Regions from separate parts of the Telmatobacter bradus genome, predicted to be linked through region 2. Evidence: predicted binding sites of a transcription regulator. Region 2 holds the regulator's gene; the other holds the start of a gene.

Region 1 (12,112 bases), 2.1 Mb from region 2:
CGCACTTGTCGGCGGCTTCAAAACTCTTCTTCAGCCGGAAGCTGCCTTCGCCCAATTCGATCTTGAGTCCGGCACGGCGCAGCTCGCGGGCCAAAGCCAGACCAGCCGCGTTCAGCTTCTTCAACTGCTCGGCATTCTTGGCGTCGGCCATGGGAGCGATAAACGCGGCAATCTTCTCGACTGCCGTGGCTTCGGCTTCCTGCGCCTGCAGCGTCAGAACCAGACGGTCCAGACCGATGGCAAAACCGATGCCGGGAGCCTTGGGTCCGCCGATGTTCTCGCTCAGGCCGTCGTAGCGGCCGCCGCCCAGCAGGGCATTCTGCGCGCCCAGGCCGCCGTGCGTGAACTCGAAGGTGGTGCGGGTGTAGTAGTCCAGCCCGCGCACCAGACGGTGATTGCGGGTGTAGGGCACGTCCGCCGCATCCAGCGCGGCAATCACGGCGGCAAAGTGTTCTTTGGACTCTTCGTCGAGAGAATCGGCGATCTTAGGCAAAGTCTCGATGATCGGCTGATCCTCGGGCACCTTGCAGTCCAGCACACGCAGCGGATTCAGCTCCGCACGGCGCTGGCAGTCGGGGCACATCTTGTCCTTGACCGGCTGCAGAGCGGCGCGCAGAGCGGCGTTATAGCGCTCGCGGTCGGCGGAGGATCCTACCGAGTTGATGTTCAGCGTCCAGCCGCTAATGCCCAGCTCATCGAGCAGGGTGGATAGCATTTCCAGCACTTCCGCGTCGCGCAGAGGGCTTTCGCTGCCTGCGGACTGCGGGCCGATGACCTCGGCGCCGACCTGGAAGAACTGGCGATAGCGGCCCTTCTGCGGGCGCTCACGACGGAACTGCGGTCCAATGTAATAGAGCTTCTGCAACTGGCCGGTCTCACCGAGCTTGTGCTCAATGTAGGCGCGCACCACACCGGCGGTGTTCTCGGGGCGCAGGGTCAGCTGTTGCGACTTCTCGCTCTGAGCGCGGGCCCGGTCCTCCCAGGTGTACATCTCTTTGCTGACGATGTCGGTCTCTTCGCCCACACCACGGGCAAAGAGCTGGGTGTCTTCAAAAATAGGGGTACGAATCTCGCCAAAGTGGTAGCGGGCAAAGACCGAACGGGCCGTGGCCTCAATGCGGTTCCAGAGCTCGGTTTCGGGGGGCAGCAGATCGCGCGTTCCGCGCACGGCTTTCAGGGTGCTCATAACCTTTTAGTCTAAATGGAGGGACGGCTTCCGGGAGAGGCAAAAGCGGGAGTTCCGGCAGGGTGCCTAAACAAGAACTGCCCAAATTTTGAGTTTTCTTGGGTATAAATGGGTATGCACGCGGCTTCGTGTGCGGAGGTACTTCCATGATGTTTCATGTGGTCCTGACCAACGACGAAGACGGTTGGATTGTGGCGGAATGTCCCGCCCTGCCCGGCTGCGTTTCGTAAGGGAAGACGGAACAGGAAGCCTTGCTGAATATTCAGGAAGCGATCAAAGGCTGGTTGTGGGCGGAAGATCAGAAAGCCTCGGAGAATCTTGGCGCGGGGAAGCTTCCTTCAGGGGCATGAATGCTCCCGCTCCCTCCCCGCTGCGGGCAACATCGCAGGGCTTACAGCCGGGGCGCACGGCCGCGCTGATCCTGCAGGGTGCTGAGGGGGCGGAAGTCGGACTGGCGGAAGAGCTGTTTGTGAAAAATCAGCGCCGCCGCTCCGCGCAGGCGGGCGACTTCGCCATCCAGAGTGGCCAGCAACTCGGGCGTTTGCGGACGGAAGGATTTGGCGATCAGCTGGCTTTCAAGCAGTGGCTTGATCCTTTGCCACAGTGCCGTGCAGTCGCCCACGATCAGCACTGCCTCCGGGGCCAGACCGGCAGAAAGAATCGTCAGGCCGTGGGCCAGGGAGTGCATCATGCGGTCGATGGAGCGCAACGCGTCCAGATCTTCCTTCAAGGCCAGATCTAGCAGTTGCTCAAAGCTGGTCAGATTGCTGTCGGGCACAATCTCCTTGTAGTAGCGCAGGCCGGCACGGTTGCTGGCAAACACCTCCCAGCAGCCGAAATTGCCGCAGCCACAGCGCGGGCCGCCTTCCATCAGCGGCATATGGCCGAATTCGCCAGCCATGCCGTTGCGTCCACGCAGGACGCGGCCATCCACCAGCAGACCGGTGCCAATGCCATCGGAGATGGAAACCGAAATCACATTCTGGGCCTCGCCCAGCTTGCCAAACCAGCGCTCGCCATACAGACCAGCGTTGGCGGCGTTGTCCATCTCCACCGGTTCGCCAAAGACCCTGACCAGTTCGCCGTACAGATCCACCCGCATCCACGGCGCATTGGGCGAAAACAGCAGCTGGTGGGTCTTCTGGTCCACACGGCCAGAAACGCTGACGCCCACCCCGTCAAACAGCAGGCTGGAAGCACGTTTGCGCAGCGCGCGGGCAACTTCCACGATCCTTTGCACCGCCAGGCTGGTTCCTTCCGGCGCACCCTCCTGCGCGGGCATGGCGATGGCTTCGCGTTCCAGCATTTTGCCGTTGATGTCGACCAGCGCCAGATTGGCCAGTGTAGGCCGCAGATCAATGGCCAGCACCACATGGCGCTCGTTGAGCATGACGAAGGTGGGCCGGCGGCCGCGGGGCAGGCGGCCCTGCGCTCCGGCTACCACCCAGCCCTCGTCGATCAGTTGTCCGATGATGACCGAGACGGTGCTGGGCTGCAGACCGCTGATGCGGGCCAGATCGGCACGGCTGACGGGCTGATTGCGGTGTATCGCCTGCAGAAGAAGATCCCGGTTGATCTCACGGGCGGTTTCGCTGGAAGCTACGTTGCTGTGGCGACTGGCGGAGGGCATATTTTTGCGCCTTTCATTTAAATTCAATCATTTCCAGCACTTGATGCCGGGTCCGGAGACTGCGCGGGTGCTCTGTGCGGCCTGTTTTCTGGCGCGAAAATGCAGACCTGCCCAGAGGACACATCCACTTTGAAAACTTGAGGATGCAGAAACAATATACCGAAGAAATGGGCCCAGGAGTGCCTTTCCACGCCCGAATGTGCAAGGAATGGGACGGCTCCTTTGGGATCCACGTAGCAATTTATATTGAAAAATCGGGATCAATCATGGAAGGAGGGGAAATGCAGTACTCCCCTGCGGTTGAGGGAAGGGAAATCTGCCTGCCGCAAGGTCCTTCAAGAAAGTGAAGCAATCTATCCTGCTCGCCCTACACTCAATGGCGATTGAACAGATCGTCCTCATCTTTGTGGGAACAGTCGGAGCACTTCAGGCAGCACGCCAGCAAAATGGTAATTCCTACGGTGACCAGCACCGAGAGCGCGCTTGCGTTAACCATGGACCATTGAAAAAGATGTTTCATGGTGTCACTCCCTTTCCATATTAATTAGACACTACTTACAAATTGTTAGACGAGAAAAGCGTGTAACAGATAGAGCGATTACTCCCATGAACACCATCGCGGGAAAAAAGTTCCATTTTTATCGATCTTTCTTGCCATAGAGAGAAGATAAGGCGAAAATAATCTTGACATGGAGAAGCCTTTCCCCAACCCGGCTGATCCCGACGAATTCTCCGGCGAAGTTGAAGAGGAGACGGCGGGGCTTGATGGGCTGACTTTTGCCGCGTCGCCTCTCCCGCAACCCGTACTTGACGTGCCGTATGTGAACTGGCTCTTTGTCGATCTGAACTCCTACTTTGCCTCGGTGGAGCAGGACGACCGGCCCGAGTTGCGGGGCCGTCCGGTGGGCGTGGTGCCCATGATGGCCGACTCCACCTGCTGCATTGCCGCCAGCTATGAGGCCAAGGCCTACGGCGTAAAAACCGGAACCCTGGTGGGCGACGCCAAAAAGATGTGCCCAGGGATGGTGTTTGTGGAGGCGCGACACGAAATCTATGTGAAGTACCACCACCGCATCGTCGAGGTGGTGGAAAGCTGCGTCCCGGTTTCGGCCGTCTGCTCCATCGACGAGATGGCCTGCCGACTGATTGGCCGGGAACGTCCCCTGCAGGCGGCTTTGGCTCTGGGCCAGAAGGTGAAGAAGAAGATTCTGGACGAGGTGGGGCCGATGATGCGCAGTTCGGTGGGACTGGCCCCCAACCGCTATCTGGCCAAGGTGGCCAGCGACATGGAAAAGCCCGACGGGTTGGTGGCGCTGACCCAGGATCTGCTGCCCACAGCCCTGCGCACGCTCGCCTTGCGTGATCTGCCCGGCATTGGCCGCCGCATGGAGCAGCGGCTGAACGAAAAGGGCATTCGCAGTATGGATGACCTGCTCTCACTGGCCAGTGACCGGGCGGGCGAGGTGTGGGGATCGGTGCTGGGCGAACGGCTTTGGCACTGGCTGCAGGGCGAAGACTTTGAGATGGCCGAAACCAGCCACATGAAGTCGCTCAGCCATCAGCATGTGCTGGCTCCCGAGATGCGCAATCCGGAGAAGGCTTGGGCGGTTGCACACAAACTGTTGCATAAAGCCGCCATGCGCCTGCGCACGAATCATCTGTGGGCTTCCAGCATTGGGTTGGCGATTGGCTTTGCCGTACCGCGTTCGATGAATCAGCCGGTCAGCCGCTACGGCGTGCCCACGCGCGGCTGGAAGAGCGATCTGCGCCTGAGCGAGTGCCGCGACAACGCCACCTTGATCGCTGCTCTCACCCGGCTCTGGCAGCAGCAGCCTACCGGCGCGGAATATGCACATCCTTACTTCATTGGCGTGCATCTGGGCGGACTGGTTCCGGACCATCTGCACACGCTCAATCTTTTTGAGGGGAGCGAGGAGGAGCAGAACCGTGCCAAATTACTGCAGACAATGGATGCGCTGAACCAGAAGTACGGCCTGAGCACGCTGGCTCCGGCCACCATGTTGGAAGCCTTCCGGGCCGCGCCTACGCGCATAGCTTTTCACAGTATTCCGGATCTGTTTTGAACGTTTTTCTGCGGCTTCTTCCCGCATGGCGAAAGCAGGGGTGCTTTGGCGCTACGAGGAGTAAAAATTCATGATCGCGGCCAAAGCTCTCAAATGCATTGGGATACAGCGACGGTTCTCCCAAAATGAGACGTGCGAGGAATGCCTTGCACCTTTTCGACGCATCGTGAATCCAATTTATGTCATCCTAGAGATGATCCTGAGTGCGGTGCTGGGTTCCCAGACGCACTTTTCACCGGAGCCTTTCTCTTCCCCGACAAGAGAGTGCATAATCCGGCCACAATGACACAAAATTTGGAGAAACCTGTTGTCTGAGCAGCAAACATCTGCGCGGACCGTGGAGCGGCGGATGGATAATCCGAATGTAGCAGTGTCCGCGCCCTGGAAACCGAGAGTAAATCCGTGGTTGATTGCCGCGACAGTGGCTTTGAGCGCCTTCATGGAGGTGCTCGATACATCCATTGCCAACGTGGCTCTGCCTCACATTGCCGGTTCGCTGGCCGCCAGTTCCGATGAAGGAACCTGGGTGCTGACCAGCTATCTGGTTTCGAACGCCATTGTGCTGCCTTTGGGTGGCTGGGCTTCGAGCGTGATGGGGCGCCGCAACTTCTTTGTTTTTTGCATTGTTATTTTTACAGTTGCCAGCTTTCTGTGTGGCGCGGCTCCCTCGTTGCCGCTTTTGCTCCTTTTCCGCGTGATTCAGGGCGCGGGTGGCGGCGGTATGCAGCCCATGGCGCAGGCCATCATGGCGGACAGCTTTGAACCGCAAAAGCGCGGTCAGGCCTTTGCTGTGTATGGTCTGGTGACGGTGCTTGCGCCTTCCATCGGACCTACGCTGGGTGGCTGGATTACCGACAACTTCAGCTGGCGCTGGATCTTCTTCATCAACATTCCGATCGGTATTGTGGCCTTCTTCCTGGTCATGCGCCTGGTTGAGGATCCGCCGTGGATCAAACCCGACCGTTCCCGCCTGCGCAATATGGACTTCATGGGTCTGGGCTTCCTGACCCTGGCCATGGGCGGACTGCAGATCATGCTCGACAAGGGCGAGGAAAATGACTGGTTCTCATCGCCTTTCATCTGCACCTTTGGCGCGCTCTTCGTGGTTGGCATTGTTGGCCTGATCGTATGGGAGTGGCGGCGCAAGGATCCGCTGATGAACCTGAAGCTCTTCCGCTTCAAGAACTTTGCCATCTGTTGCTTCCTGATGATGCTGGTGGGCGGACTGCTGAACGCCAACACCGTGCTGCAGCCACAGTTCATGCAGGGGCTGCTGGGCTGGACGGCCACCAGTGCCGGTATGGCATTGACCGCAGGTGGTGTGGTGCTGGTCTTCGTGATGCCCTTTGCCGGTTTCGCGGTGGGCAAGTTCTCGGCCCGTTCGCTCACGCTGTTCGGCTTCTCTCTGCTGGCTTTGGGCTTCTATGTCGCGGCCCATGTGACTTCGCTGGATATGACCTTCCAGCAGGCCTCGTGGTTGCGCGTCCTTATGCTGATGCCGGTGCCCTTTTGCTTTATTTCCATTACCACGGCGGCCTATGTGGGCATGCCTAAGGAAGAGAGCAACCAGGTTTCCGGCCTGATCAACTTCGCTCGTAACATCGGCGGCAGCATCCTGATTGCCATTACCGGCGCTCAGGTGACCAGCCGCGCCATGCACCACGAAATGTTGCTGCAGAATTCGATGCAACCCGGTACGCTGGCCTACTCCCAGCATATGCAGACCATGACCGGCTTCTTCTCCAGCCACTTTGGTTCGGCCAACGGAGCAGGAATGGCGCTGGCCAGCATCTATCAGCAGCTCAACCTGCAGGCCACAACCCAGGCCTATGTGGATGTGTACATGGAGCTGACCTACATGTCGCTGTTCATGGTGGCGTTGGCCTTCCTGCTTAGCAAGAACAAGCCCGGCGCGGGCACCGAGTCCGCTGCTGTTCACTAAACACTACGCAAAACCGCAAAGGCCGCAATGCTGCATTCGGGCATTGCGGCCTTTTGCTTTTTCGCCTCGTCCTGCTCGCATCGTCTAAGTGGGCGGGTGTATCGTCAAATTCGTATGAGCACTGCGATTGCTGTTCCCCGTCCGGCACCCGATGCCGAAGAATTGTATCGCCGCTGGATCCAGTTCCTCGACGACGAATTTACCCGCCACCAGTCGGCTGAACGCCGCTCCGAGATCGTGCGAGACCAGCTTTATCAGCTCTATCTGGGGCGGCCGCACGCACCGCGCTCCAGCGTAACGCTTACCTCCGAGCTGCCTTCCACGGTTCTCGAACTCTCGCTTGATCCCAACAACAGCACGCTCGACGCCGAGTCCTTCTCCGGTCTCGATCAAAATCTTTACCAACCGCGCAAGCCTCTGCTCTGGTTCTGGAAGATGTTCGACCGCTCGCCGATCGGGCTGAATTTGTGGCTGGGTGTGCGCTTCCGCGCCATGCTGGGCCGCCACATCTTTGCCGCCATCGGCAAAGGGGTCAAGTTCCACCATGCCGTGGAACTGACGGTGGGCTACAACCTGAATGTGGGCGATGGAGTGGTTGTTCGCCAGGGAGTGCTGCTGAATGATCGCGGCGGTATCAGCATTGGTGCCGGAGCCATTGTCGGCTCATATGCCCGGGTCTTTTCCCATGTGCACGATACTGAAAATTACGAGCGGGTAACCAACAGGCCTACCTATATTGGTGCCGGGGCCCGCGTTGCCAGCCACTATGCCGTTATGGGGGGCGAGCAGGTGCCGGAAGGCGTCACGCTTGGCCACTTTCCCATGGATGAGCATCTGTAAAAAACGCGAGGAGCCATGATAGAGCGACCCAGCCCGCGCCACGCCTTCTGCCTTCTGCTGCTGTTCTTTGCGGCGGCAGCCAGCCATGCACAACTGCCCGCGCCTCGACCGCAGATTGACCCTGCCCTGCAGGCCAAGGCCGATGCCGGCGATGCAACTGCCCAGATTGCCGTGGGCGAGGCCTGGGCCACCGCTCCCGGCAAGGCGCAGGATTGCAAACAGGCCGCCGACTGGTACCGGAAAGCCGGTGCCAGCATCGACGGAGCACTGCATCTGGCCATCCTCTATCGTGATGGCTGCAAGACGCTGCTGCGCGATATGGCCCAGGCCGCGCAATGGTACAAACAGGCCGCCGCGCAGGGCGATGTGAGCGCCCAGGGCACGCTTGGCTCGCTCTACTTCATGGGGCAGGGTGTTCCGCAGGATTACAACGAGGCTTACTTCTGGCTGGATCTGGCCGCCCGCAGCCCGGGGCCCAAGCAGCAGCAGTACGCCAGCAACCGCCAGCTGGTGGGTACGCACATCACCACCGACGACGTGGAAGCCGCCAAGGATCGCGTGGAAACTTGGCTGGCGACTCATCCGCACAAGTGAGACAGCCTTCAGCTCTCAGCTTTCAGCGCATCGTACAAACCGAAGCTTCATGGACTTTTCTACGTCGCAGCGAAAAAACCGCACCGTAGGCGCAGCGCAGTTTAGCCCCATCTTTCAAGGTGGGGCTAAACTGTCTACTCGGTTTCCACCGTGCTGAGTGCGGGGCTGGAGGCGGCCTCTTCGCGCAGGGCCTTGAAGGCGCGGTAGCCGAATGAGCCCATGTACCAGCCGTCCAGATACTTGAAGGGCCATTCGCCGGTGGTGTAGTGGCCGCTCGGCAGCAGGTGGGCCTCGTAGTTCAAACCTATCCGCTCAAAAGCCTCCACCACCTTCAGCGAGTACTCGTAGGGGAAGGTCAGATCGTAGCGGGCGTAGATCACGCCCACACGTTTCTGCGCTCCACCGGCTTCCGGGCTACCGATGCGGTCGTAATAGCTGATGGGGCTGATGGCCGACCACAGTTCGCGAATGCGGTCCTGAGTGAGTCCGGCCGTCACCAGCGCTTCGCGGATGTGGCGAGTGCTTTGCCCACTCCACACCACGTCGCCAAAGGCGGTGGAGGCGTAGTTGAAGATGTTCACGCGGATGCGCTTGTCGTGGGCGCTGGCCAGAAAGGCATAGCAGGAGCCCAGGCTGGTGCCCAGCACGCCAAATTGCTCATACCCCTGCGACTCCAGCCAGTCCAGGCAGCAGCGCAGGTCCACCACGGCCTGCCGACAGGCGGAAAGCGTGCGGCCGACGTTGGAACTGGTCGCGTAATCGCTGCGTTCCAGCTCCGCCGGGCGGCGAATGTCGTGGTAGGGCATGGAAAGCCGCAAGGCGGAAATACCCAGCTTGTTGAAGATCGTGGCCACCGCGTTGTGGCCCAGCCCATCGCTGTTCCACTGCGGAAGAATCACGATGGCCTGCTTGGGCCGTTTGGGATCCTTGTGCTCGGCCGGAAACCAGCGTGCGCAGACCAGATTATTCTCCGGGTAGGGCGTCGGCTCGGGCGAGGTAAAGCGCAGAAAAATAGCCTTTTGCAGCGTGCCGTCGGCAGCAGCCTGCTTCATGGCCGCGTCCTGGGCCAGCGTCTCGGGGCGCACGTTGGTCGGATACAGCTCCGGGTAGCGCTCTTCCAGCCGGAAGTCGGTCGGAGTTTCGTAGCCGAAGAAGTCTTCGCTGTGCTCGATCAGGGCGTGGTTGATGCGCACCAGTGCCGCTTCGGCCTTCACCGGATCCTGCTGGTCGGCCTCGCTGGGCACAAGCTCACCGAGCCCATGCTTCTGCAAAAACGGGACGATCCATTCAAAGCCCCATTCGAGCGGACGCACGATGCGGTTCTCATCCCGCGTCGTCAGCCGCGTCTCCCAGTCATACATCCAGCGTGCGTACCATTGCTTGATCATCGGTCTGTTTTCAGTGTATCAGCGGGGTTTTCACGGTGTTTAGAGCAAAATGCCGGTTGAAGGCAGCGTTTCTGCAAGCTGCGACTGCACCCATGCGCTTACTTGTTGAAAGGCCGCGGGCGTGTTGCCGAAGTCCTCGATCCAGCACACCTCCGGCTCGCGGCGGAACCAAGTGAGCTGGCGTTTGGCGTAATTGCGATGGCCTTGCTGGGCAAGCGTAATGGCCTCGGCCTCGCTCGTTTGTCCGTCGAGGGCCATCAACGCTTGACGGTAGCCCAAAGCGTCTAGCGCCTTCACTCGCCCGTAGTGTTCCAGCAAACCCTGCGTCTCCGCGATCAGGCCATCTGCAAACATCTGGGCGCAGCGCAGGTTCAGTCGTTCATAAAGCGCCTGTCGCGGCGGGTTCAGGCCGATGCGCAGCAGCCGGAAGCCGGTCAGCGGGTCTTTCTTCTCGTCGCCCATGCTCTGCGACATGGGCTGCCGCGTGGCCAGACAGACTTCAATGGCGCGGATCAGCTTGGGCTCGTCGTTGGGGTGAATCCGCCCGGCGCTCACCGGGTCGAGCTTTTTCAGAATCCGGTGCAGCCATGCATCGGGGTGCTTTTGGGCGGATTTTTTCAGCCGTTCGCGCAATCCGTCGTGGCGCTGGGGGCCGTCGAAAAGGCCGTCGGTGAGCGCTCGCAGATAAAGCCCGGTTCCGCCGGTGACGATGGGCAGATGCTGGCGGGCGGCCACCTCCCGCAGGGCGTCACGGGCGTCGCGCGAGTAGGCTCCGGCGGTATAGGGCTGGTCGGGGTCGGCCACATCGATCAGATGATGGGGCAGGCGGGCGCGTTCTGCAAGCGATGGCTTGGCCGAGCCCAGTTCCATACCGCGATAGACGGCTACTGAGTCGCAGCTGACGATTTCGCCCCGGAAGCGCTCGCCCAGCGCCAGCGAGAGAGCGGTTTTGCCGCTGCCCGTGGGGCCAAGCAGAAGGAGGACAAGAGGATCGGTCGGGTTGGCTTCTGGCGTCATGATAGTGCTGCGGAGTTCCTTGGGGCTCTACTATTTATTGTGCAGGATCAGAGATGCGGGCAGGAAGTTTTCGTGCTTCCCCTGCCAGGTGTCCAGGCATCCATTTTCAGGCTCACAGCCGATAAGATCGCAGGCAGGCCTGAATTTTTGAGGAGCGGCAGAATGAACGTTGGAATCATTGGAACGGGCGCCATCGCCGGAAAGCATGCGGTTGCGTACAAGAACATTGGCTACACAATCACGGCCTGCACCAACCGCACTGAATCAACGGGTCGCAACTTCGCGCTGGAGCAGGGCGCTGAATTTGTGGCCACGGTTGAGGAAGTGGCGGCTCGTGCCGACGTGGACTTCCTCGACGTTTGCACCTTTCCTGCCTATCGTCTGGAGGCCGTCGAGCTGGCGGCAAAGTACGGCAAACACGTGCTGGTGCAGAAGCCGATGGCCATTGATCTGGCCACGGCTGAGGCCATGATCCGCACGGCGCACAAGGCAGGCATTCAGTTGGGTGTGGTCAGCCAGCACCGCTGGGACGATTCCACGCTCTTTCTGAAGAAGGCCATCGCCGACGGGCGGCTAGGCAAGATTCTGCAAGCAGACGCATACGTGAAGTGGTACCGCAGCCCGGAGTATTACGCCCGGCCGATCAAGGGCAGCTGGGCGGTGGAGGGTGGCGGCGCGCTGATCAATCAGGCGGTGCATCAGGTGGATGTGTTGCTCTATCTGCTGGGTCCGGCGGCGGAGGTTTTCGGCTTCTGGCAAAAGGGCGCTTTGCACAAGATCGAGAGCGAGGACTGTCTAAGCGCTTTGGTGCGTTACGGCTCGGGTGCGTCCGGCGTTCTGCAGGCCTCAACGGCGCTGTGGCCGGGCTACCCGGAGCGGATCGAGATTCATGGCACCAAGGGTTCGGCCATCGTTACCGGCGACCAGTTGACGGCTTGGGACGTGCAGGACGACGCGGGTGAAGCTGCGCCGGTGGCCAGCCTGTCGAAGTCGGGAGCCGCTGATCCGCTGGCTATCTCCACGGTGCCATTTGAGCGGCAGCTGGCGGAGTTTGGCGCGGCCTGCAAGGCGGGTCGCGCTCCTGCCTGCTCGGGCCTGGAGGGCTACCGCGCTCTGCAACTGGTCCGGGGCGTTTACCAGAGCTGCGCCGAGGGCGTGAAGGTGATGCTTGCCGAACCGACGTTCGCATAGGTCGGAGGCAAAAGAAGGAAAAGAAAAAGCAGAGGCCGAAGCCTCTGCTTTTTCTTCTGCACGATTCCGCCAGAAATCAGTGCAATCCTCCCTGCGGAGAAATCTGGAGCAAAATCCGGAAAGGTAGCCCCAGAGAATTCGTGCAAGGTTGCCATTCCCTGTCGGTCACGGCAACTGTGCGCCTATGGCTTCAGGGGCAGCATCCCGGATTTTGCTCTAGGCCAGCTTCAGAGCGGCCGT
Region 2 (12,112 bases):
CTGGGCATCAAGCTCGAAGGCGTCAAGCTGGAAGACCTCGGCAGCGCCAAGCGCATCACCATCGACAAGGACAACACCACGATCGTTGACGGCGCAGGCAAGGCCAGCGACATCGAGGGCCGCGTCAAGGAGATCCGTTCGCAGATCGAGAAGACCACCTCGGATTACGATCGCGAGAAGCTGCAGGAGCGCCTCGCCAAGCTGGTTGGCGGCGTTGCCATCATCAAGGTTGGCGCAGCCACCGAGACCGAGCTGAAGGAGAAGAAGGCTCGCGTTGAGGATGCTCTGCACGCAACCCGTGCGGCTGTTGAGTCCGGCATCGTCCCGGGCGGCGGCGTGGCCCTGCTGCGCACTGCTCCCGCGGTCGACAAGCTGATCGAGAGCCTGGAAGGCGACGAGAAGACCGGCGCCAAGATCATTCGCCGCTCCATCGAAGAGCCCCTGCGCCAGATCATCGCCAATGCCGGCGAAGAGGGCGCGGTCATCGTGGCCAAGGTTCTGGAGTCGAAGGACCCCTACTACGGCTACAACGCTGCCACCAGCGAGTTCGAAGACCTGGTCAAGGCCGGCGTCATCGATCCCACCAAGGTGACTCGTACGGCTCTGCAGAACGCGGCTTCGATTGCCGGTCTGCTGCTGACCACTGAAGCCCTGATCGTCGAGATCCCCGAGCCCAAGTCTGCTGCACCGGCTCCGGGTCATGGCGACATGGGCGGCATGTACTAGGACTTGCCGTCCAGGCAACGTTCTGTCAGCGAAATTGGTAACCGCAGCAATGCGGGGTAGAATAACGAGTGGAAGAGTCCGGCTTTGGCCGGGCTCTTCTTTTTTTGTCTGCAAATACCTGCCACAGAGCAACTTCTACCTTACTGGGCAGGCAATTCTTACGCTCTGCGTAAAAGTTACATAGCAAAAGGCTTCCTCTGTTAGCTGTGGATTTCTCCTTAAGTTGTTGTTGCGAATGGAGTTGTTGCATGTGGAACACTTTGGCACGGCGGGTGCTCTTAGTAAGGGCGAAACTGCAAACCGCATCGGATCAAGCAGGCTGGTTCGATGCAGAGGAAAGAGGAATGACGATGAAGAGCACGCAAATCGCAATGGCATTGGCAATGGCGGCAGTGGTCAGCATGGGCGCAACCGGATGCGCCACCAAGAAGTATGTACGCAACCAGAACGCTCCGCTGATCGACCACGAAAAGCAGCTGGACGATAAGGTGGACGCGAACGGCAAGCATATTAATGATGTGGACCAGAGCGCGCAGAACGGCATCAAGGAAGCCAAGGACTCGGCCGAATTTGCCAGCCAGTCCGCCAAGGACGCCGGTGGCAAGGCCGACGCAGCCCAGACGACCGCCAATGACGCCGTGCATCGTGTAGACGCGCTGGAGAGCGTGGTCAAGGGACTGGACAGCTACAAGTCGGTGGATAGCCTGACGGTCTACTTTGGCCTGAGCAAGGACGTGCTGAGCGCCGAGGACAAGTCCCAACTGGACGCCTTTGCCGCCAAGATCGCTCAGAGTGGCTACATTCTGGAAGTAACCGGCGGAACCGACGCCAGCGGCTCGGCCGAGGCCAACTATCAGCTCAGCCAGCGTCGCGCCAATGCTGTAGTGGCCTATCTGGTGGCCAAGCACAACATTCCCGCTCACCGCTTCTATCTGATCGGCATTGGCAAGGACAAGGAAGTGGCCTCCAACAAGAGCGCTGCCGGTCGCAAGCAGAACCGTCGTGTGACGATCGAGCTGCTGTCGAACTCCGTCGCCAAGTAACGGATCCGGTTCCTTCACAAGACACAAGGGCAGACTCCAGTTGGGTCTGCCCTTGTGTCTTGCCGTCCTCTTCTAAAGAGGAAGGCCGGAACACACTTCGATGCCCCTCGCGCTGGCGGCCAGCTTTTTCTGAATGTTCAATTCTTAGACATACAAAACGGGAGGAGCGCAAAACTGCACGCATTCCTACACAAAAGTGCGATCTTTTTTTCAGAATAGGTCAGGGATAAATCTATTCAGTGCCGATATGGCATGGGTCAAGGATCTTCATATGCCCTGTAGAAGGTGATTATGGATCCAGTTTTTGGGACGTACGATTATCGGTATGTTGCGCTTTCTGTGTTGGTTGCAATTGCAACATTCTACACGGCAATGACGTTTACCGAGAACATCGTTCTTGATCGCAAAGGAAAGCAGCTCTGGCTGTTCGGTGGGGCGTGCGCGATTGGAAGCGGCATCTGGTGCATGCACTGCACCAGCATTCTGGCATACCGGCTTCCAATTCCGGTCTACTGCCATTTGCCGTCCATGGCCTTCTCCCTGCTGGTGGCGGTTCTTACTTCTTGGGGAATGCTCTCCCTGGTTTGTCGTCGCCGCAAGAGGTTGCGGCACATCCTTGCAGGTAGCGTGCTGATGGGTGCGGGAATCGTTGGGATGCACTTTAGCGCAATGGCTGCCCTGCGTCTTCAGGCAAGTTACAGCTATCGGCCAGAGCTGCTGATTTTGTGGCTCTGCGTGGCGATCACTTCAATTTATCTCTGCCTGAAATATATGTTTTTTTATCGGAAGAAACAGTATCACTGGGCGGTAAAGATGGGTTTTGTTGTGGCTCTAGGGATGACCGCATCTGTTGTGTACTACGCGGGAATGTCCGCGGTCCGTTTCGTGAGCACGCCGGCCTTGCCGGATTTGTCCAATTCGATCGGAATGACAATGCTGACAATTTCTGCCGTCGTCCTGGCCACGATCCTGGGGCTTGGATTTGTGGTTGCCGCCACCTTGGTAAGCCGGAAACTCAGCGCGGAAAAAACAAAACTCGGCGAGGAACGTTCCGTCCTGCGCGCACTCATTGACAACATGCCGGATTACATCTACGTCAAGGACCTGGAGAGTCGGTTTGTCTTTGCCAATCCGTATGTGGCGCACGATATGGGGGCTGAGAAACCGGAAGCGCTCTACGGGAAGACGGATCATGATTTCTATGCTCCAGAGATCGCGGATTCTTTTCTCCGGGAAGAGCAGAATCTGCTTCGTACCGGAGAGCCCCTCAAGAACATTGAAGAAAGAGCCGTCGACCGCGCAGGGAATGAGATTTATATCCTCACGACCAAGGTCCCGCTGCGCAATGACAAAGGGGAGATGTTCGGGTTTGCCGGGATCGGCCGCAATGTGACCGCGTTCAAGAAGATGGAAAAAGCCTTGCGCGAGGCTGAAGTGAAGTATCGCGGACTCTTTGACCAGGCAAATTTCGGCATCTTTCAAAGCACTCCGGATGGTGCGCTGTTGCACGTCAATCAAGCCATGGTGTCAACCTTTGGCTACGAATCGATTGAGGAAATGGTTACCAGCATTACCGACATTGGCTGCCAACTTTTCGCCGACGATAAGCGTGGAATTGAATTCATGCTGACCATGGACCGGGTGGGTGGCGTTAGAAACTTTGAGTGCGAGATGAACTGCAAGGATGGCAACAGAATCTGGACCAACATGAGCATTTGCGCCGTCCGCGAGAAGAACGCCATTGTGCGCTATGAGGGCATGTGTGACGACATTACGGAACGGGTCCAGTTGCGGGAACAGCTGCTGCAGGCGCAGAAGCTTGAAGCCGTGGGACAGCTTGCCGCCGGCATCGCCCATGAGATTAATACTCCCATTCAGTACATCGGAGACAACGTTCAGTTTTTGCAGGAAGTCTTTGTTGAGTTGAATGGACTGATCAAGCAATACGAACAACTGTTTCTGGATGCCGAGGACGTTCCAAGTTGTGCCAAACGCGTCGGTGAGATCAGGGAGGCGCAAGAGAGCATCGACACGGAATATCTACTGGAGGAAATTCCCAAGGCCATCTTTCAAACCAAGGAAGGAGTTATGCGTGTTGCCACGCTGGTCAATGCGATGAAGGAATTTTCTCATCCGGGAAGGAATGAAAAGACGCCGCTGGACCTGAACCGGGCCATCGAAAATACAATCACGGTCGCCCGCAACGAATGGAAGTTTGTGGCGGATGTGGAAACGGATTTCGATCCGGCTCTGCCGCCGGTTCACTGTCATCCGGGCGAATTCAATCAGGTGATGTTGAATCTGATTGTCAATGCTGCCCAGGCGATCGCCAATGTGGTCAAACGCACTCCGGGCGAGAAGGGGAAAATTACGGTACGAACGAAATGCTGCGCGGGCCGGGCGGAAATCAGTGTCGAAGATACAGGCACAGGCATTCCGGAAAGCATTCGTTCGCGCATCTTCGACCCCTTCTTTACGACCAAAGAGATCGGCAAGGGGACAGGGCAAGGGCTATCGATTGCCCGTTCCATCATCGTGAACCGGCATGGCGGAAACATCTTTTTTGAAACAAGCGAAGGGAAAGGCACCTGCTTTATTGTCAGTCTTCCGCTTGAAAATATCACCAGCACCCCCAAAGGAGTCGCCGCATGAAGCGCATCCTGTTTGTAGACGACGAAGCGAATATTCTGGAGGGATTGCGGCGCACATTTCGCGCGGCGCGTGACCGCTGGGAGATGCAGTTTGTGGTGGGCGCGGAAGAAGCGTTGCGGGCCTTTGAGGCTGGCACCTTCGACGTGATTGTCTCGGATATGCGCATGCCGGGAATGGATGGCGCCACACTGCTGGAGATCATTCGTGATCGTTATCCCGATACCGCGCGCATCGTCTTGTCCGGATACTCGGAAGAAGTCTTGTCCATGCATATTCTGGCGGTGGCGCACCGCTGCCTGTCCAAGCCATGCGATCCGCTGGAACTTCGTGAAGCGATTGAGAATGTGTGCTTGCTGCGGGACGTGCTCAACGCCGACAAAATTCGAAAAATTGTCGGCGGGGTAAGTGAATTGCCCTCGCTTTCCGCTACCTATACCCGCCTGCTCAAAGCTATTCAAAACCCCAAAACTTCGATTGGAGAGGTTGTCACCCTGATCGAAAAAGACGTTGCGATGTCGGCCAAGATTCTGCAGGTAGCCAACAGCGCCTATTTCGGGTTACCCAAAAAGGCTGCCAATCTGCAAGGGGCAGCCATGTATCTTGGCATGGCCACAATCAAGAATCTGATGTTTGCCACCGAGGTATTTCGCGTTTTCACGCCTCATGCCCTGTTGCCTCCAGGCTTCTGCGAAGACCTGCAACTGCACTCCTGCCGGTCTGCGCAGATAGCAGGCGCGTTACCTGTACCCCATGAGATGCGGGACATCGTGTTTATTGCCGCGCTTCTTCACGATAGTGGCAAACTGTTGCTGGCTTCGGCCATGCCAGAGGCGTTCTGCTCGATTCTGAAAGAAAGCAGAGAGCGAAACGTGGATCCATCGGATGTTGAGGAGGAACAGCTCGGAACCACGCATGCGGAAATAGGTGCCTACTTGCTGGGTCTTTGGGGAATTCCGTTTCCGGCTGTTGAGGCGATTGCCCATCATCATCGCCCGACTCGTTATGCGCATGGCACGCTCAGCCAGGCTCCGCTGCTCAATGCAACCGACGCCGTGTACTGCGCAAACCTACTGGCTCATGAAATTGAAGGACATCCGAATGACGATCAAGGAAATGAACTCAGCGAATATGCCCACGCATACCTCGAAGGAAGAGGTTTGCTCCCCTTCTACGCGGACTTTCGCCAAAGAGCAATCCAGGCCGTTGCCCACGCAGATGCAACTAGCCAATTCTGACAATAATGCCCTCGTTGCAGCCGCTGGCTTAGGCGGGCAATGGAATTTCAGCAGCAAGGCCCAGTGCAAGAAGCTCATCGCGAAGCTGGGAAGGGCAGACGTACTGCGCGGCCTTGAGGCCTACGGCGCGGGCAGCTTCGACGTTGACGAGGAGGTCATCGACGAACAGAGTCTCGTTAGCCTGGAGCCCGAGTGCAGCTAACGTGTGCCGATAGATCGCCGGGTCAGGCTTGGCGATCTTCAGCGCATAGCTCCACACTTGCACGTCAAACTCTTCAATCCACGGAAGATGGCGCTTCATGTTGGCCAGAACCCGGTCGCCCATGTTGGATAGAATCGCGGCCTTCAGCCCTTTCTGCTTCAGGCTGCGTTGCCAGTCGAGCATCGGCTGGTTGGTTCCGGTCCACATAGCTGCATCCAGATCCGCAGTTTCGGTAATGCGGGCTTCCTCCAGCGGCAATCCAGCTTCAATAAAGATTTTGTGCCAGTATTCCAGCCCCGTCAGAAAGCCCAGATCGTAGTCGTGGCGATACTTCATATAGAGCGCTTCAGATTCAGCCGTAGATTTGCCAATGCGGCGGAGCAACTCAGCGCGAATTTCGGGTTGAGGCGGACCACTGAGCACCATTCCATAGTCAAAGATCACCGCACGCAGCGCCAAAAGAACCTCCCACGGAAAAACCAATCAATTTGTCCCCGTTGTATCGTGAAAAAGGGGCCTGCTTCTATTGTGCATGATGGAAATTCGCGGCTGGCCTGCCGGAAGTTTCAGGAAAGAAAAGAAAAATGAAATTTTCACACCGTACCGAATGGAATACCGAAGAGAGCCGCCTGGCCGAGGCTCACCGGCTGCGTCAAAAGGCCGGGCTGCCCATCGCCGACCTGACCGCCTCCAACCCGACCCGGTGCGGATTCTCCTATCCCCAGAGCCTGCTGCCCGCCCTGCAGAACGAGGCCGCGCTTGACTACGATCCGCAGCCCCGCGGCCTGCTAGAGGCCCGCAAGTCCGTCTGCAGCTACTATGCCAGCCACGGCGCTCAGCTCAGCCCCGAGCAGATCATCCTGACCACCTCAACGAGTGAGGCTTACAGCTTCCTTTTTCGGCTGCTCTGCGATCCGGGTTGCGAAATTCTGGTGCCCCAGCCGGGCTATCCGCTCTTTGACTATCTGGCCGTGCTCGACGACGTGCGGGTGGTGGGTGTGCCGCTGGTTTACGACCAGGGTTGGCAGATCGACCCCGAGAGTTTTCGCCGGGCCATCACGGAAAAGAGCCGCGCCATCATGCTGGTGCACCCCAACAATCCCACCGGCCACTTTACCAAACCGTGGGAGGCTGAGGAGCTAGGCCAGCTCTGCCGCCAGCACTCGCTTGCGCTCATCGTCGATGAGGTCTTTCTGGACTTTTCCTTTGGCGTGGATGCCAAGAGCTTTGCCGAGGGGCTGGAAGGCGTTTCCGTCTTTGTGGTCAGCGGCATGAGCAAGATCGCCGGTCTGCCCCAGATGAAGTCGGCCTGGATTGCCGCCACGGGACCGCAGAAGGAAGAGGCGCTCGACCGGCTGGAGGTGATTGCAGACACCTTTCTCTCCATGAATGCGCCGGTGCAGTGGGCTCTGCCGCAATGGCTTGAGGCCCGTGGGCAGATTCAGGCGCAGATTCGGGAGCGGGTCCGCCAAAATCTGGCCGTGCTTGACGCAGAGCTGAAGCGGAAGCCCGAGGCGCAACGGCTGGTGGCCGACGGAGGTTGGTATGCCGTGGTGCGCGTCCCTGCCATTGAGCTCGACGAAGAGCGGGTTCTGCGGCTTCTGGAGCAGGGCGTCTGGGTGCATCCAGGCTACTTTTTCGGGATGGCGGAGTCGGGTTGGCTGGTGGTAAGCCTGCTGGGCCCTGTTGAGGAATTTGTAACGGGGGCGAAACTTTTAGTTAACGGAATCTAAACGAATCAAGCGAGTAACATGACGCGGAGACTCCTTCAAGGGATACTTGAAGGAGTCTCCGTAAGTAGTTGATCATTAGAGGTGTCTAAAGATTAAAGATTGTTCCGGACAGATAAGGGTTTTGGCGCCGTTCACGTCCGATGCTCGTCGTGGGGCCGTGCCCACAGATGACCCGGGTTGCATCGGGCAGGGGCAAAAGCTGCTTGCGGATCGACTCCAGCAACTGGGCTGAATTGCCGCCGGGCAGGTCGGTGCGGCCAACGCTGCCAGCAAACAGCGTATCGCCTGCAATCAGCAACTCCTCCTTGACCAGATAAAAGCAGACGCCGCCCTGGGTGTGCCCGGGTGTGAAGAGCACCGTGACGGGCAGGGCATCTGTTCCGACGTTCTGGCCATGGGTCAGAAAGAAGTCGGGTGGTTCGATTGCGGGCGGGGTCATGCCCATCCAGGCGGCTTGCTGGGGCGCTGCCTCCAACAGGGGCAGATCGTTTTCATTCAAATAGATGGGAGCGCCGGTCAGTTTTTTCAGCGCTGCGGCCGCGCCCACATGATCCAGATGAGCGTGGGTGAGTAGGATCTGTTTCACGGCAAGCTTGTGGCTTTCCAGACGTTGATGGATGCGCCGGGCCTCATCGCCGGGATCGAAGACCAGCGCTTCACCGGATTTTTCATCGCCAAGAATTGTGCAGTTTGCGCCCAGAGGGCCAACGGGAAACGAATCAAGAATCATGGACTGATTGTAGAGAGAAGAGTAGAAAAGACAAGGTAAAGAAAAAGATTTCCAGTTCGCTTTTTATTCGCTATAATGCGCCCATGGCTGTTACCCGTCGTCAAAAAGAGATTCTGGACTTTCTTTCCTCCTTTGTGGAGCGGAATGGCTATTCGCCTTCGTTTGAGGAGATTGCGCGGGGCATGGGGTTGAAGAGCCTGGCCACTGTGCACAAGCACATTACCAACCTGGAAAAGAAGGGCATGCTGGACCGCGTGCACAACCGCAGCCGGTCCATTGACCTTCTGCCGCCTGGAGCGCAGACGCGTTCCAGCGCCTGTCTGCCGCTGGCGGGCAAGATCGCGGCTGGGCTGCCGGTGGAGGCCACCGAGATTCCGGAAACCATCTCGCTGCACGACGTGGTGGGGAACCGCGACGTTTTTGCCCTCGAAGTGCGGGGCGACTCCATGCGCGACGAGCACATTATCAACGGCGATTATGTGTTGGTGGAGCGCACGCGTACGGCCCGGCACGGTGAGATTGTGGTGGCGCTGGTGCACGGGGCCGAAACCACGCTCAAACGCTACTTTCCGGAAGGCGCGCTAGTGCGCCTGCAACCAGCCAACTCCGAGATGGACCCCATCTACGTGCCGGCCACGCATGTGGCAATTCAGGGCCGGGTGCTGGGCGTACTGCGCAAATATAAATAGCTTGCGGCCTGCCCTCCATCGCTCTATCAGGCTGCGGAAAAGCTCACCCCAGAGTAGATTCGTCTTTGCGGAGGGAGCAGGGGCCTTTAGGCCCCTGAAGTATGGCGGTATCGAATACCGCCTTTAGACACGGTTTTTTTCGTATCCTGCCCACTTTGGAGGCCGAGCGATGAAAAGACATCCGGGGCTGAAGCCCGCCCATTTTGCCGTTTTTTTGCGGGGGTTATAGCAAATTCAGAATTGCTGTAGAGGGAGTTGATGAGGCAAAGTGCCGTTTTCTCAAAAAAACGGCACCTTGCAGACTCTTTCAGACTGCACGGTTATTCTGAATTTGCTCTAAAACCCCCGCCTCCCTCCGCCACGAGTTTTCCCGCAGCCTTTAAAGCTGTGCCCATTCAAAGTCCTCGGCCCAAATTCCAAAGCGAACCCTTACTTGTTTTTCTGGCCCAGCGACTGATAGATTGCGGTGGTTTGTGGCGAAGGTTCAATGCCCAGGTGGTAGCGCAACTGTTCCCGGCATTCCAGATAGGTGCGGGCGGCGTTGCTGTGGCTCCCCAGTCGGCATTGGCAGAGCATGATGCGGCGATAGAACTCTTCCCCGAGTCTATCGAGGGCGATTCCTTGTTGGTAGGCTTCGATCGCGGCTTCAAAGTCCGCCTTTTCTTCGCAGAGTTTCCCCAGGGCCAGCAGAGCGTGCAGCAATTCCTCGTTCAGTTGGCTGCGAAAGACCTGAATGCTGTCAAAGCCCTGATCTACCGGTAGAAAGACGTTCTTGGCCAGCCGCAGTGCACGCTGAAAGGACGGGGCGTTGTACCGTATCTGGCCGGCGTGAACTGCCTGCAACTGCTGGCGCAGGGCTAGACTGTCGACCCAGCAGATGCGTGGGTTTAAAGAGAGCTTGCGGCCACGGTAGAGAACGCAGGAATCGGTTTCCAGCAGACGGCGCAGGCGGCCGAGGTTGGTTTCAAAGGATTTGTGCGCCAGGTCGCCGTCGGCGTCGGGCCACAGTTGGTCGCTGAGCTGCTCTTCGGGAACGTTTACACCGCCCTGTGCAATCAGCAGCTTCAGCATCTCGAGCGGTTTTTTCTGTTCTTTTCCCGAAAAGGCGAGCGGCGCGCCATCGAGTAGAATCTCAAAGCTGCCCATGGTGTAGATTTTGATCGCATACGGCCAGTTTGCCGTAATGAATGCCACGTTGCCGGGTTGCGCAACCGGAGGATCCAGCGAGAGTTTGCGGACCAGGAGGCGCGAGTATTCCGGTTCAATGTCCTCCTCAAGCGCATGCGCCAGCAGAAACTGCATCATCTGCGGAAGATAAAACTCCAGGTGTACATAGTGGTAGGCACGGGCCAACTCCAGAGCGCGGCGCAAGCAGGCTATGCCTTCGGCTTCATGCTTTTGCTGCAGATAAATCCAGGCCTTGATCAGGGAAATATTCCATTCAAGCACCGTACTTTGCATGGAAATTGCCAGGTAACTACCCGATTGCAGATGGTTGAATGCCTGATCTGGTTGGTCGAGCTGAAAGAGGGTGATGCCCATGCCGATATGCCACAGGGCGCGAATGTAGGGCGCTCCGATGTGCTCTACCAGAGGGGCGGCCATCTGCATATGTTGGTGGGCGCGCTGGGGTTGGCCCTCCAGCAAGGCCATCCATACTGCAGTGCTGTAGTAGCAGGTTTGATTTAGAAGATGCGTCGGACCGACCAGGGTGCCGGCCTGCTGCTCAAAAGTAATCGTGGCCTGCTGCAGATCTCCGGAGGCAAGGCTGATGGCTGTCAGAAAGTTCCAGAGCAGGGAATCGAATACGTGCACCCCGCTTTCCGTGGCGATCTGCTGAGCATCCTGGAGTGATTTCTTCCCTTGTTCATATTCGGCAGTGTAATACGCCTGAATGCCGACCATCAGCAGAATGCGGATCTGTATCAGGGCCGGAAGTTTGTGGCTGCGCATTTCAGTGAGCGCGTTTTCTATCAGGGCCACGTTTTTTTGGTATTCGCCCTTCCAAAGGTAAAACAGGATCAGGTTGAAGATGGTATTGACCTTCAATTCGATCGAGGGCGTTTCTTCCTGCAGTTTCTGGATTCTCTCCAGCCAGAATTCAATGCGCCATGTCTGGTCGGTGCGCACCAGAGCAAGAGCGGTCAGAAGGGAAGAAATGACAGTTCTTTCTGTCTCTTTGTCGGGAAACGAGAGGCCGTCTCCCAGATGCTGTTCAAAGAAATCCAGGCAGCCGAGCAGCGAGCGCCACTTGTCGAGGCTATAGGTGTAGGCGTCCACCAGACCTGCCCAGGCAAGAAAAGTTCCTTTGCGATCCTTCAGCGCGGAAAACTGTTGCAGCGCTTTGTCCATCTGCTGGCAGGCAAGCGGAATATTCAAAGGAAAGGAGCACATGCCGCGCCAGTACGTTAGCCATGGATCGTCAGAATCGCCCTCGGGCAGCGCCTTCAGCCATTCCTGAAGGATATGATTTCTGCCCTGTTGCAGTAATTGCGCCGCATGGGTACGGATCAGACGGGTCAGTTCCTGCGTCGCCCCGGTTTCTCCGTAGAGCCGAGCCGCGTCTTCGTAATGATGATGCTCTTCAAGCAGTTGACCTGCCTGGCGGCGCAGCTCATTGAACTCGGCCGCAGGCAGTTGGGAGCTCAAGCTGTTGAGCAGAAACTCCCGCAGCAGAGGGTGGAACTGAAATTCAGTGTTGCTGCCGGAGAGCTTTTTGGTGAACAGATTGTTGCGGCAGAAGGCGTTAAGTAGTTGACGCGACTGCGGATATTGGGTAAGTTTTTCCACCACAGGAAGGTAGATGATCGGCAATACGGCGGCCCGGAGAAGAAAAAGCTTTACATCCTCCCCCAGGGCCTGAAAGATCTCTCCGGCAAAGTAATCGAAGATCGAGTCGCAGTTCAGCTCCGGAGCCTCGGAGGGACGAACCGGGGTCAGGCTCTCCAACAACAAGGTCATGCCAGCCGCCCAGCCATGGGTGCGTTCGTAAATCTGCTCAATGGTTGCGTCTTGCAGATGAGGTTGCAGAGTTTCAACCAGAGCAGAGGCTTCCTGATGGGTAAAGCGGAGGTCCTCATCGTCCAAACGAACAATCTGTCC

Evidence for each region. Region 2 encodes LexA, which represses DNA repair genes until DNA is damaged. Its sites were predicted from a motif close to CANTTCGCTTTTTATTCGC; they were not measured.
Region 1: a site for LexA is predicted at 3,478-3,496, ahead of ACOBR2_RS20800 (DNA polymerase Y family protein). Genes of this name have one in related genera too.

Annotation. Positions count from the first base shown of each region.
Region 1 covers NZ_CP184532.1:4,983,394-4,995,505, forward strand. The annotation lists gene hisS (histidine--tRNA ligase) at 1-1,186, opposite strand, end outside; gene ACOBR2_RS20790 (ROK family protein) at 1,578-2,816, opposite strand; gene ACOBR2_RS20795 (hypothetical protein) at 3,190-3,336, opposite strand; gene ACOBR2_RS20800 (DNA polymerase Y family protein) at 3,506-4,900, shown strand; gene ACOBR2_RS20805 (DHA2 family efflux MFS transporter permease subunit) at 5,250-6,842, shown strand; gene ACOBR2_RS20810 (acyltransferase) at 6,957-7,682, shown strand; gene ACOBR2_RS20815 (tetratricopeptide repeat protein) at 7,698-8,276, shown strand; gene ACOBR2_RS20820 (alpha/beta hydrolase family protein) at 8,411-9,664, opposite strand; gene miaA (tRNA (adenosine(37)-N6)-dimethylallyltransferase MiaA) at 9,704-10,681, opposite strand; gene ACOBR2_RS20830 (Gfo/Idh/MocA family protein) at 10,844-11,872, shown strand; gene ACOBR2_RS20835 (tetratricopeptide repeat protein) at 12,089-12,112, opposite strand, start outside.
Region 2 covers NZ_CP184532.1:2,104,577-2,116,688, forward strand. The annotation lists gene groL (chaperonin GroEL) at 1-726, shown strand, start outside; gene ACOBR2_RS08950 (OmpA family protein) at 1,071-1,769, shown strand; gene ACOBR2_RS08955 (PAS domain S-box protein) at 2,061-4,421, shown strand; gene ACOBR2_RS08960 (HDOD domain-containing protein) at 4,418-5,656, shown strand; gene ACOBR2_RS08965 (HAD family hydrolase) at 5,685-6,317, opposite strand; gene ACOBR2_RS08970 (pyridoxal phosphate-dependent aminotransferase) at 6,443-7,591, shown strand; gene ACOBR2_RS08975 (MBL fold metallo-hydrolase) at 7,677-8,321, opposite strand; gene lexA (transcriptional repressor LexA) at 8,405-9,010, shown strand; gene ACOBR2_RS08985 (BTAD domain-containing putative transcriptional regulator) at 9,440-12,112, opposite strand, start outside.